3 regions of the Micromonospora sp. NPDC048935 genome follow, and region 3 is predicted to be linked to each of the others. Evidence: riboswitches for the same ligand, from Rfam matches in the RefSeq annotation. Region 3 holds a riboswitch; each other region holds the start of a gene.

Region 1 (3,267 bases), on a different contig from region 3:
GTTATGTCGGGACAGTAAGTGCAGGATCGCGGGCGCGGGAGCGGGAGCGGGAGCGGGGGTGGGGTGGGTTGTGGGTCAAGGGGCTGTCGTGATCGTTGTTCGGTTCGGGGTCGCGGCCGCGGCTGGGCGGCGGCCCCACGGCTTGTACGTGGACAGCACCGTTGCGATGATCATCAGGCTGGTCGACACCGCGGGCGCGATCACCAGGTCGACGCGGTCCCGTGCGGGGAGGGCGGCGCCCACCGCACCGGCGTGCCGCAGATTCGGCGTGAGCAGGAACAGCACCAGCCCGACCATCACCGTGGTGAGCACGAGCTTGGCCACCACCCAGCGATAGCGCCAGAGGCCCCACGGGGTGAACAGCGCGCTGGCGACCCCGACCAGCCAGACCAGGACGCTCAGCGGCGCGAACAGCACCGTGCCGACAAGCGCCGTGACCGGGTAGACAACCGCCGGGTCGGCACCCCGCTGGACGGCGATGCCGAGCGTCAGGAGCACCAGGTCGGCACCGAGCCAGCCGAGCGAGGTGACCAGGTGCAGAGTGAGGAGCCCCTTGCGGGCGGTGGGTGGGATCCGGCGCATACCGCGATGCTGCCCGCCGACCCGCGCCAGGTCGTCCGATCGCCGACGACATCCGGGGTACGCCCGGCGACGTACCCCGGCTCGGTGCCGTGCTCAACACGACATCGCCAACTCCGGGGTATCCGGGACGACGAGATACCCCGGAGTTGGCGAACGCGAGTGGATCATCCCCGGACCCGGACCGGGGGAGCCGTCGGGTGGGTCAGTAGACCGACAGGTGTACGTGGTTGGTGTGGTCGGTGGACGGGGTGCCACCGGCGCCGCTGTACGACTTCCACCCGCTGCTGGGCAGCCAGATCTGCCGGTACCAGATCACGTACAGCACGGCGAGCCGGTCGGCGTTGCGGATGAAGTACGCGGCCAGGTTGTTGCCGTACGTCTTGTCGCCGCCGGTGGCGTTGCCGCCGAAGCCGCTCGTCTGCGCGGCGAAGTCGCAGGCCCGGCCCTTCGGGTGTTCGCCGGAGCCGCTGGGGCGGTGACAGGAGACGTACCGGGTGAAGCCGGCAGCCTTGGCCTGGTTGAGCGCGTGCAGGGTGCGCGGGGTGATGCAGCCGTTGGCGGGCGTGGGGTCGTTGACGCTGCACGACTCGGATGGCCAGGAGCCATCGGAGTTGCGCGGTGCCGCCTTCGCGTTGGCGGTGGAGGTGCCCCGGTTGGAGCCGGTGTCGGCGGTGGTCTGCGGCGGCTTGGGTGTGTTGGCGACGGTGAGGGCGCGTTCGGCCTGCTCCTTGCGCTTGGCCATGACCGTGACCTGCTTGCGTTGTTCGGTGATCTCGCCGTTCAGGGCGGCCCGGGTGCGGTTGGCCTGGTCCTTGGTGGAGAGCAGGTCGCGCAGCACCCGGTCCTCGTTGGCGGCCACCGCCTCCAGTGCGGCGGCCCGGTCCATGAAGCCCTCCGGGCTGCTGCTGTTGAGCAGTGCCGACACCGCGCCGAGCCGGCCGGTGCGGTACGCCACGCCGGCGATCTGGCCGACCTTGCCGTCGCGCTGGGCCAGCTCGACCTCGATGCCCTTCAGTTGGGTGGCGAGCTGTTGCTGCCGCTGCACGGAGGTGTCCAGAGCGCGTTTCGCGTCCAGGTAGCCCTTGCTGGCGGCCTCAAGTTGGGCGCGCAGCGACGGGGTGCCGCCCTCCTCGTCGGAGTCGGGTGCGGCGGCGGCCCGTAGGCCGGTCGGGGGAGCGGCCGAGGCGGCGCCGGCCGGGAGTGCGACGCCGAGGGCGAACATCGCGACGATCAGGGCCGCCAGTCGGGCGGCGGGGGGTCGTGCTGGTGCCACTGCGCATGTCCTTCCGTCAGCCGCCGACCGGGTTAGCTGACGGGTTCGGGACGGAAGATCCCTACCGCTGACGCGGATGCACCCCAGGAACGTGGTTCCCCGGTTCGCCTGGTTGGGCGATTAGGCGGCGACCGCCACCGGCGCCTGGAGGGCGCCGCCTGGTGGAGGCCGGGACCGAGCCTACCGGTGCCGGTGGGGCTGCTGCAGCCGATGTGACGGAAGGTGCGCGCGTCATCACGGAAACGGGTGTTACCACTCGATGGAGCCACAGGCCCCGGTGGCGGCGCCGGGCTCGATCTGCAACGTCGCGTGTTCGATCCGGAAGTCGTCGTGCAGGGCGGTACGCGCTGCGGTCAGCACCGCGCCGACCTCCGCGCCGGGTGCCATGGTCAGGTGCGCGGAGGCGACCTCCATGCCCGAGGTGAGCGTCCAGACGTGCAGGTCGTGCACCTCCACCACACCGGGTACGGCGGCCAGCCGGTCGTGCACGGCGGTCACCGGCAGGTGTTCCGGGGCGGCCTGCACCAGGATGCGGACGGCGGCGCGGGCCAGCCGCCAGGTGCGCGGCAGGATGAACGCGCCGATGGCGACCGCGACCAGCGGGTCGGCCCACCACCAGTCGGTGACGGCGATGAGCAGTGCGGCGCCGATCACACCGAGTGAGCCGAGCAGGTCGCCGAGCACCTCCAGATAGGCGCCCTGGAGGTTGATGCTCTCCCGGGCGCCGGCGCGGAGCAGGGCGAAGGCGGCGATGTTCGCGAGCAGGCCGAGCACGGCCACCACGAGCATCGGGCCGGCGACGACCTCGTGTGGGGCACCGAAGCGGCGGATCGCGGCGATCACCACGTAGATCGCGACGCCGGAGAGCAGGACGGCGTTGGCCAGTGCGGCGAGCACCTCGAGGCGGTAGAGCCCGAAGGTGCGCTGTGGGTCGCCGGTGGCCCGTCGGGTCGCGGTGATCGCGGCGAGCGCCATCCCGATGCCGAGCACGTCGGTGAACATGTGCCCGGCGTCGGAGAGCAGGGCGAGCGAGCCGGTGCGCAGGGCGGCCACCGCCTCGACCACCATCAGGGTGGCGAGCAGCCCGAATGCCGCCCAGAGGCGGCCCCGGTGCTGCTGTGCGGCATTGGCGACGGACCCATGGTGGTGGTCATGACCTGCGCCCACGAGATCCACCTTCCGCTGCCGGCCGGGGCCCGGTCAAATGTATGTTCACATCGCTATGTGTGCAAGTGTTGGGCCGGCCGCTGGCCCGGCCGACGAGCTGGCACGGATCAGCCGGTCGGGTCGATGGTGGTGAGTCGCTGCGTGGCCCGGGACAGCGCCACGTAGAGGGTGCGTACCCCGGCACCCGGATCCGCCCGGATCTCGCTCGGGGCGACGAGCACGACTCCGTCGTACTCCATGCCCTT
Region 2 (3,267 bases), on a different contig from region 3:
ACCGGCGGTGACGCAGCCGATGAACGCCGGCTGGTTGGTGGCGAAGTCCGGGTCGATCCGGACCAGACCGGTGGCCGGGGTGCCGGTGTCCAGCCGGGGCGCGTGCAGCAGCATGAAGTAGTGCGTCCAGTCCCAGTACGGGCCGGTGTCCCAGTGCATCCCCCGGACGTTCGCGGCGATGGTGCCGGGCACGTTGTCGTGGCCGATGATGTGCTGACGGTCCAGCGGGACGCCCAGCCGCAGCGCGAGGTGCCGGACCAGCTTCGCCGAGGCCCGGTACATGGCCTCGGTGTACCAGGTGCCCTGCGCCGCGAAGCCCTCGTGCTCCAGCCCGATCGCCTTGGCGTTGACGTACCAGTTGCCGGCGTGCCAGGCGACATCCTTGGTCTTCACGTGCTGGGCGACGTGCCCGTCCACCGAGCGCAGCGTGTAGTGCCAGCTCACGTAGGTCGGGTCCCGCACGAGTTGCAGGGTGGTCGCCCAACTGCCCTCGGTGTCGTGGATGACGATGTACTCGACCTTCTGCCGGGCGGGCCGGTCGGACAGGTCGTGGTTGCCGTAGTCCCCGTCGCCGAACGCCGCGTAGGGCGCCGGGATCCACTCGCAGGAGATGGTGCGGGGGCACTCCAGCCCGTCCGGGCGGGCGAGCCGGCGCAGACCCAGTCGGTCCAGCCAGGAGCGCTCCGGACGGATCGCCCGGGCCGGCAGCGTGATCCGCGCTCCGTCGTCGGTCATCCGCGACTCACCGGTGCCGATGGTGGTGAAGACCTCGTCGGCGAAGGCCGCCGCGGCGTCGACGGTGTCCGCGCCGGAGTAGCGGGCCACCGCGCCGTACCAGGTGGCCGGGTCGGTGCCGGCACCGACGGGCGCACCCAACTCCCGCTGGTACGAGGCCAGCAGCGCCGCGCCGCCGCGGATGTTGACGCCGACGTCGGTACGCAGCGCGTCGGGGGCCGCGCCGGTCAGCGCGGCGGCGGCGTCCACGGTCTGCAACGCGGCGGCCGGTGGTGCCGGGTCCGCCGGCCGAGGCGCGGGTGCCAGCGGGGTACGGGAGTCGTCGCCGCGCGGATCCTCGGTGCCGGTGCCGGTGCCGGTGCCGGTGCCTGTGCCGGTGTCGTGGTGGCCGGCCACGGGCAGCGCGGCCACGTGTCTGGCGTCGGTCAGGTGCATCGGGCCGTAACCGCCGCTGGTGCTGGGTGTGCCGGCGTTGCTGTCCCAGCGGGACTCCAGGTAGGAGACGCCGAGCAGCACGTCGGTCGGTACGCCGAACTCGGCCGCCGCGGCGGCGTACTGCTGCTGGCGGTCGCCGCTGGGCGCGGCGGCGGCGTTGGCGGGTAGCGGCACCGCGGTCGCGGCGGCGACCACGGCGGCGGCGAGCAGTGCGCGCCGGCCGGGGGACAGGGTTGGAGGGTGCATCGAACCCCCTAGATTCCACGGGTGCAGGTCAGGTCACCTTCGCGCCGCCCGGGAGTCCGCGTCAATACCTTTCTATGTGTCGACCCGCCCAGAAAGAAATCTTCGCATCTGGTCGATGCTCCTCTCCGATCGATACGGAGTGTCACGGCCGTGCGGGTTGCGAAGTGGTAACGAGCGTCTCTACTCTGGTCTTTCGTCGGCCCGATAGCAGCTCCGCCCAGCCCGGGCGGTAACGGACCGACACCGCCGAGTCGTTTCCGAACGAACCGGGGACCCACGTCCCTCGGGGTGAATCCGCAGCCACTGCGGTAGGGCGCCGACTTCCCGCCCGAACCCGTCAGCTAACCCGGTAGGCGGTCAGGAAGAAGGAGTACGGAACCCCGGTGGCACTCCATGCCCCGCGGCCGTCGTCCGAGCGGTCGGCAACAGCCGACCCCATGTCGATCGCGCCGCGCCCACGCTGGTCCCGCTTCACCACCGCGCTCGCCGCACTGGCCGGCGTCGCCGTCGTCCTGACCGGCAGCGTCACCGCGGCCCACGCCGACCCGTCCGTCGCCGAGATCGAGCGCCAGATCGACGCCGACTGGAACAAACTCGAACCGATCATCGAACAGCACAACGCCACCCGGATCGACCTCGCCGCCAAGCGCAGGCAGGCCGACGCGCTTGCCGCCCGGATCGTCCCGCTGGAGCGCCAGGTCGACGCCGCGATGGACAAGGTCAGCGCCCTGGCGGTGCGCGCGTACAAGGGCGAGAACGTGCTGACCGTCAACGCCGTGCTGGGCAGCCGGTCGCCCAGCGAGGTGGTCGGGCAGCTCGAAATGCTCGACCGCTTCGCGCACAACCAGCAACAGGACGTCCGCGAGGTGGCCGACCTGCGCGACACGTTGGCCGGGCAGAAGGCGCCGCTCGATGCGATGGTGGCCCAACTGACCCGCACCGAGGCTCAGCTGGCGGCGAAGAAGAAGCAGATCAACGAGGAGATCGACAAGCTACAGAAGCTGCGCCTCAAGGTGTACGGCAGCGGTGGCGGCGGTCCGCTGCGCCCGGCGCCCTGCCCTGCCAGCTATCCCGGTGGCGCCGCCGGCACGGCGGTCAAGTTCGCCTGCGCGCAGATCGGCAAGCCCTACGTCTGGGGTGCCGAGGGCCCGAACTCGTACGACTGCTCCGGGCTGATGCTGGCCGCCTGGGCGAAGGCCGGGGTGTCCCTGCCGCACAACGCCGCCGCGCAGAGCCGCGCCACCAGGAAGGTCAGCAAGGGCGACCTGCGCCCCGGTGACCTGGTCTTCTACTACAGCGACATCCACCACGTCGGCATGTACGTCGGTGACGGCTGGGTGGTGCACGCCTCGCAGGCCGGCGAACCGGTCAAGATGAAGCGGGCCGACGACGGTCAGGTCCACAGCTACGGCCGTCCAGGCTGATCAGTGCGCTGACCGAGGGCCCGTCGCGATCCGCCGCGGCGGGCCCTCGTCGTCACGGGTTCAGCGGGTGGGCCAGGTGCGCCAGTGCTGCCAGGCACGGCTCGGCGTCGGCCCCCGCTGCCCCTGGTAGCGCGAGCCGTAGACCGCCGAACCGTACGGGTGCTCGGCCGGCGAGGAGAGCCGGAAGATGCAGAGCTGCCCGATCTTCATTCCCGGCCAGAGGGTGATCGGCAGGTTGGCCACGTTCGAGAGTTCCAGCGTGACGTGACCGGAGAAGCCGGGGTCGATGAAGCCGGCCGTGGAGTGCGTGAGCAGCCCGAGCCGCCCCAGCGAACTCTTGCCCTCCAGCCGGCCGGCGAGCTGGTCACCGAGCGAGATGACCTCCAGCGTCGAGGCGAGCACGAACTCACCGGGGTGCAGCACGAAC
Region 3 (3,267 bases):
GCTTCCGGTCGCGTTCACCTGTCCGCTGTGGTGGGTGGCGCGCTGGGCGACACGGGTGCTGACCAGCCTCGCCGTCGTCGCGGCCCTGGCGCTCGGCGCAGGCCCGGCCACCGTGCCGACGCCAAGCGCCCTACCGAGCCTGAGCGCGGTGCCGAGCCTGAGCGCGGTGCTGTCGCCGTTCGGCTCCGGTCCGCCCGCGGCGGCCTGCCGGCCCACCTGGCCGGCGGCGGCCGAGGAGGCCGCGCACCCGGTGCCGGCGGCCGGTGCGGGTGTCGCCGAGGGGGCCTTCCCGGCCTGGTCGGTCGACGCACAACCGGCTCTCCCCGGCGCCCAGGGCGCCATCGCGACCGGCGTGCTGCCGGTGTGCGCGACCGGGTCCGACCGGCTGCCGCTCGTCGACGGTCTGCACAACTGGCCGCCCCGGGGCCCACCCGGGCGCTGAGCCAGCGGGACACGCGTCCCGTCGCCGCGCCCTGTCGACCCACCAGCTCCGCACCCCGCCGATCCCGTGGCCCGCCGTGGCCGGCGGCCGGTGGGGCTCCCATCGCTCTGCTTCCTCCGCGAGGTGCCGACCATGGAGACAGTCGTCTTCTACCAGTTCGTAACCGAGGTGCCGCAGGCAGCCGCCATCTGGTCGGCCCTGTTCCTGCTGGCACTGGGCGTCCTCGCCGTGCTTGTCGCCCGGCCCGAACGGGACCGGCCCGCCGACGGCCCGCCGCCGCCCGTCCCGACCGCCCGCGAGGTGGCCGCGGCCGAAACCGTCGACAGACACCGGTACGCCGAGGAGGTGGCCGTCGCCGCGGCCGGCGCTGCCAAGACGGCCGGGCGGCGACGGGATGCCTGGTTGACGGCTCAGGAGCAGGTGGAACGGGCCTGGGCGCGGTACGACGAGGCGGACACCGCCGCGCGTCGCTTCGCGGTGTCCGGGGCGCTGCCCACCCCGGGCACCCCCCGCACCCCCGCCGAGTACGCGTCCCGGGAGCGCTACCTGCACCGGGCGGCGACGGCGGCGTACTGGCGGGGTGACCTGACCATGGCGCAGCTCGGTGATGTCTTCGGGCGGCGGCGCGGCTGGGATCCCCGGCGGCACCCGGTCGAGCAGGAGGCGCTGCTCAGCCGGGCGATCCGGGACGCGCGGCTGGCCGACTACCAGGCCGCGGCCACGGCGGAGCGGGCCGCCTGGCGGGATGCGGACCTGGCCGCCTCCTCGGCGCGCACCCTCGCGGTGGAGGCGGCCACGGCGGTTGCCCGGTTGCGGCCGAGCCCGGCGCCCGCCCGCCGGCTGGTGCGCGGGGTGCCCCGGCCCGCCGTCGTGGCACGCTGGCGCCCGGCCCGTGCCCTTCGAGCCCGATCCGTTATGTGAGCCCGGTCACGGATTTACGAATCGGGCGTCCGGCACGATCGGCTCGATTTTTCCCGGGATTGTGGCCGCATTGCCGGCGGCCTGTCCGGTTGTCGACCGGAGGCGTCGCCGTCACCGGTTGTCCCATCGAGTCACGTCATCGGCAATACGCGCAGAAATTGCGGCTCCCATTGAGGTTTACGCAGGTGAGGCCGGCTTGGCAGGGTGTGGGTGGGCCAGTAGTGTCGTCCCGTCCGGTGCGGTAACCGATCGCAAGAGGCGACGCCGCGCCGACCCGCTCAATCGTGATCAACGAACCGGGGACCCATCAGTAAGTCCGGGGTGAATCCGCGAGCCACGGCCCGCGGTAGGGCGATCTTCCCGCCCGAATCCGTCAGCTAACCCGGTCGGCGGTGTCGGAAGGAGTTCCCAACTCGTGCAGCACCTTTCCACCCCTCGGCTGTTCCCTCGCCTCCACGGCGCAGCGGTGCCCCCGCTCATCCGTCCAGTGACGGTGAGCTGACCCCTCGGGTCATCGCCTCTCCCGCCCGGCCGTGCCGGGCGATTCCCTGAGCGGTTCACCATCCGCGGACCACGGTCCGCGCGCTGGCGCCTGCCCGGACACCGGTCGCGCCCCGGTGTGCCGCTCTCCCCCCGATCCGTGGAGGACCCCGTGAAGCACACCATGCAGCGTCAGCTCCGCCGCATCGCGACCGAGCGCCCGTACCAGATCGTCGCCGCCTCCGCCGCGGCCCTCGTGCTCGCCGCCACCACCGGCACCCTGCTCACCGTCGCCGACGACGCCCCGGCCGCTCCGCGCACCGCGACCACTGTCGCCGAGATGCGCAGCGACATCACCACCTCCCGCGGCGACGCGTCCCCGTCGGCCAGCGCCGCGCCGTCCAGCGCCGCCCCGGCCACCAGCGCCCCCGCGCCCGCCGCCAAGGTCAGCAGCAACCCGGACCTGACCCGTAAGCCGGAGCGGCCGAAGCCCCCGGCGACCAAGGTGCTCGACTACGAGTACGAGGCGCAGAACACGTACTACAACTGCGGCCCGGCGGCCACCCGCAACGCGCTCAGCGCCAGCGGGATCGACCGTACCCAGGAAGAACTCGCTGCCGAACTGGGCACCACCGAGATGGGCACCAACTCGGCCGAGGACACCACCCGGGCGCTCAACGCCGAGGTGAAGGGTTCCCCGTACCGGACCCGGATGTTCCCCGGCGCGCCCAGCCCGGCGCAGATGGACCGCCTCCAGGCCGACGTCGTCCGGGCCATCACCGACGGCCGGGGCGTGGTGGCGAACGTCGTCGGCGACGCCACCGACACCGACGGCGGCTGGCACTCCTACGGCGGCGGTCACTACGTCGCTGTCGTGGGTTACAAGGACAACGGCCGCACCGTGCGGATCGCCGACTCGGCGAACCCGGCCGACCCGTCGTACTGGATCACCACCATCGACCTGGCCAACTGGATCACCAGCCGGGGCTACTCCGCCTGACCCGGGCACCCGAACCGCCGCGGGCGTCGTCCCCCACAAGGGGCCGACGCCCGCGGCGTCTCTCCCGCCGGCCCGGGGTACGCCCCCGTCGGCGACTCTCGTCCCGGCCAGCGAACCGTGGGAGACTGCGGCCGTGGTGGACGAATCGGGTGGTCACGCCGGTCGACGGCCGGTCCTGCTGCTGTTGCACGGCATGGGGGCGACCGGTGACGTGTGGTTGCCCTGCGCGGCGCACCTGGAACAACACTGGCCCGGCCGGTGGCTGGCACCGGACCTCGCCGGCCACGGCTGGGCACCGCCGCTGCCGTCGTACTCCTTCGCCGGTCTCGCACAGCGGATCGCGCAGGCCCTCGCCCCCGACGACCGGCTCGTCGTGCTCGGGCACTCGCTGGGCGGCGTGGTCGGCCTCGCGTTGGCCGCGCGC

What was found. A riboswitch is a leader RNA that binds a small molecule or an ion and turns the genes downstream of it on or off. The one in region 3 is predicted to bind cyclic di-AMP.
Region 1: another riboswitch for cyclic di-AMP. It lies ahead of ACGFIW_RS27285 (coiled-coil domain-containing protein); the one in region 3 lies ahead of ACGFIW_RS05250 (C39 family peptidase).
Region 2: another riboswitch for cyclic di-AMP. It lies ahead of ACGFIW_RS32335 (NlpC/P60 family protein); the one in region 3 lies ahead of ACGFIW_RS05250 (C39 family peptidase).

What each region holds. Positions count from the first base shown of each region.
Region 1 is NZ_JBICTZ010000011.1:219,455-222,721, forward strand. It holds gene ACGFIW_RS27280 (hypothetical protein) at 76-582, opposite strand; gene ACGFIW_RS27285 (coiled-coil domain-containing protein) at 785-1,855, opposite strand; cyclic di-AMP (ydaO/yuaA leader) riboswitch at 1,861-1,992, opposite strand; gene ACGFIW_RS27290 (cation diffusion facilitator family transporter) at 2,105-3,022, opposite strand; gene ACGFIW_RS27295 (HelD family protein) at 3,130-3,267, opposite strand, start outside.
Region 2 is NZ_JBICTZ010000018.1:80,615-83,881, forward strand. It holds gene ACGFIW_RS32330 (N-acetylmuramoyl-L-alanine amidase) at 1-1,416, opposite strand, end outside; cyclic di-AMP (ydaO/yuaA leader) riboswitch at 1,651-1,786, shown strand; gene ACGFIW_RS32335 (NlpC/P60 family protein) at 1,854-2,840, shown strand; gene dcd (dCTP deaminase) at 2,901-3,267, opposite strand, start outside.
Region 3 is NZ_JBICTZ010000001.1:1,055,255-1,058,521, forward strand. It holds gene ACGFIW_RS05240 (hypothetical protein) at 1-442, shown strand, start outside; gene ACGFIW_RS05245 (hypothetical protein) at 575-1,363, shown strand; cyclic di-AMP (ydaO/yuaA leader) riboswitch at 1,629-1,770, shown strand; gene ACGFIW_RS05250 (C39 family peptidase) at 2,004-2,843, shown strand; gene ACGFIW_RS05255 (alpha/beta fold hydrolase) at 2,977-3,267, shown strand, end outside.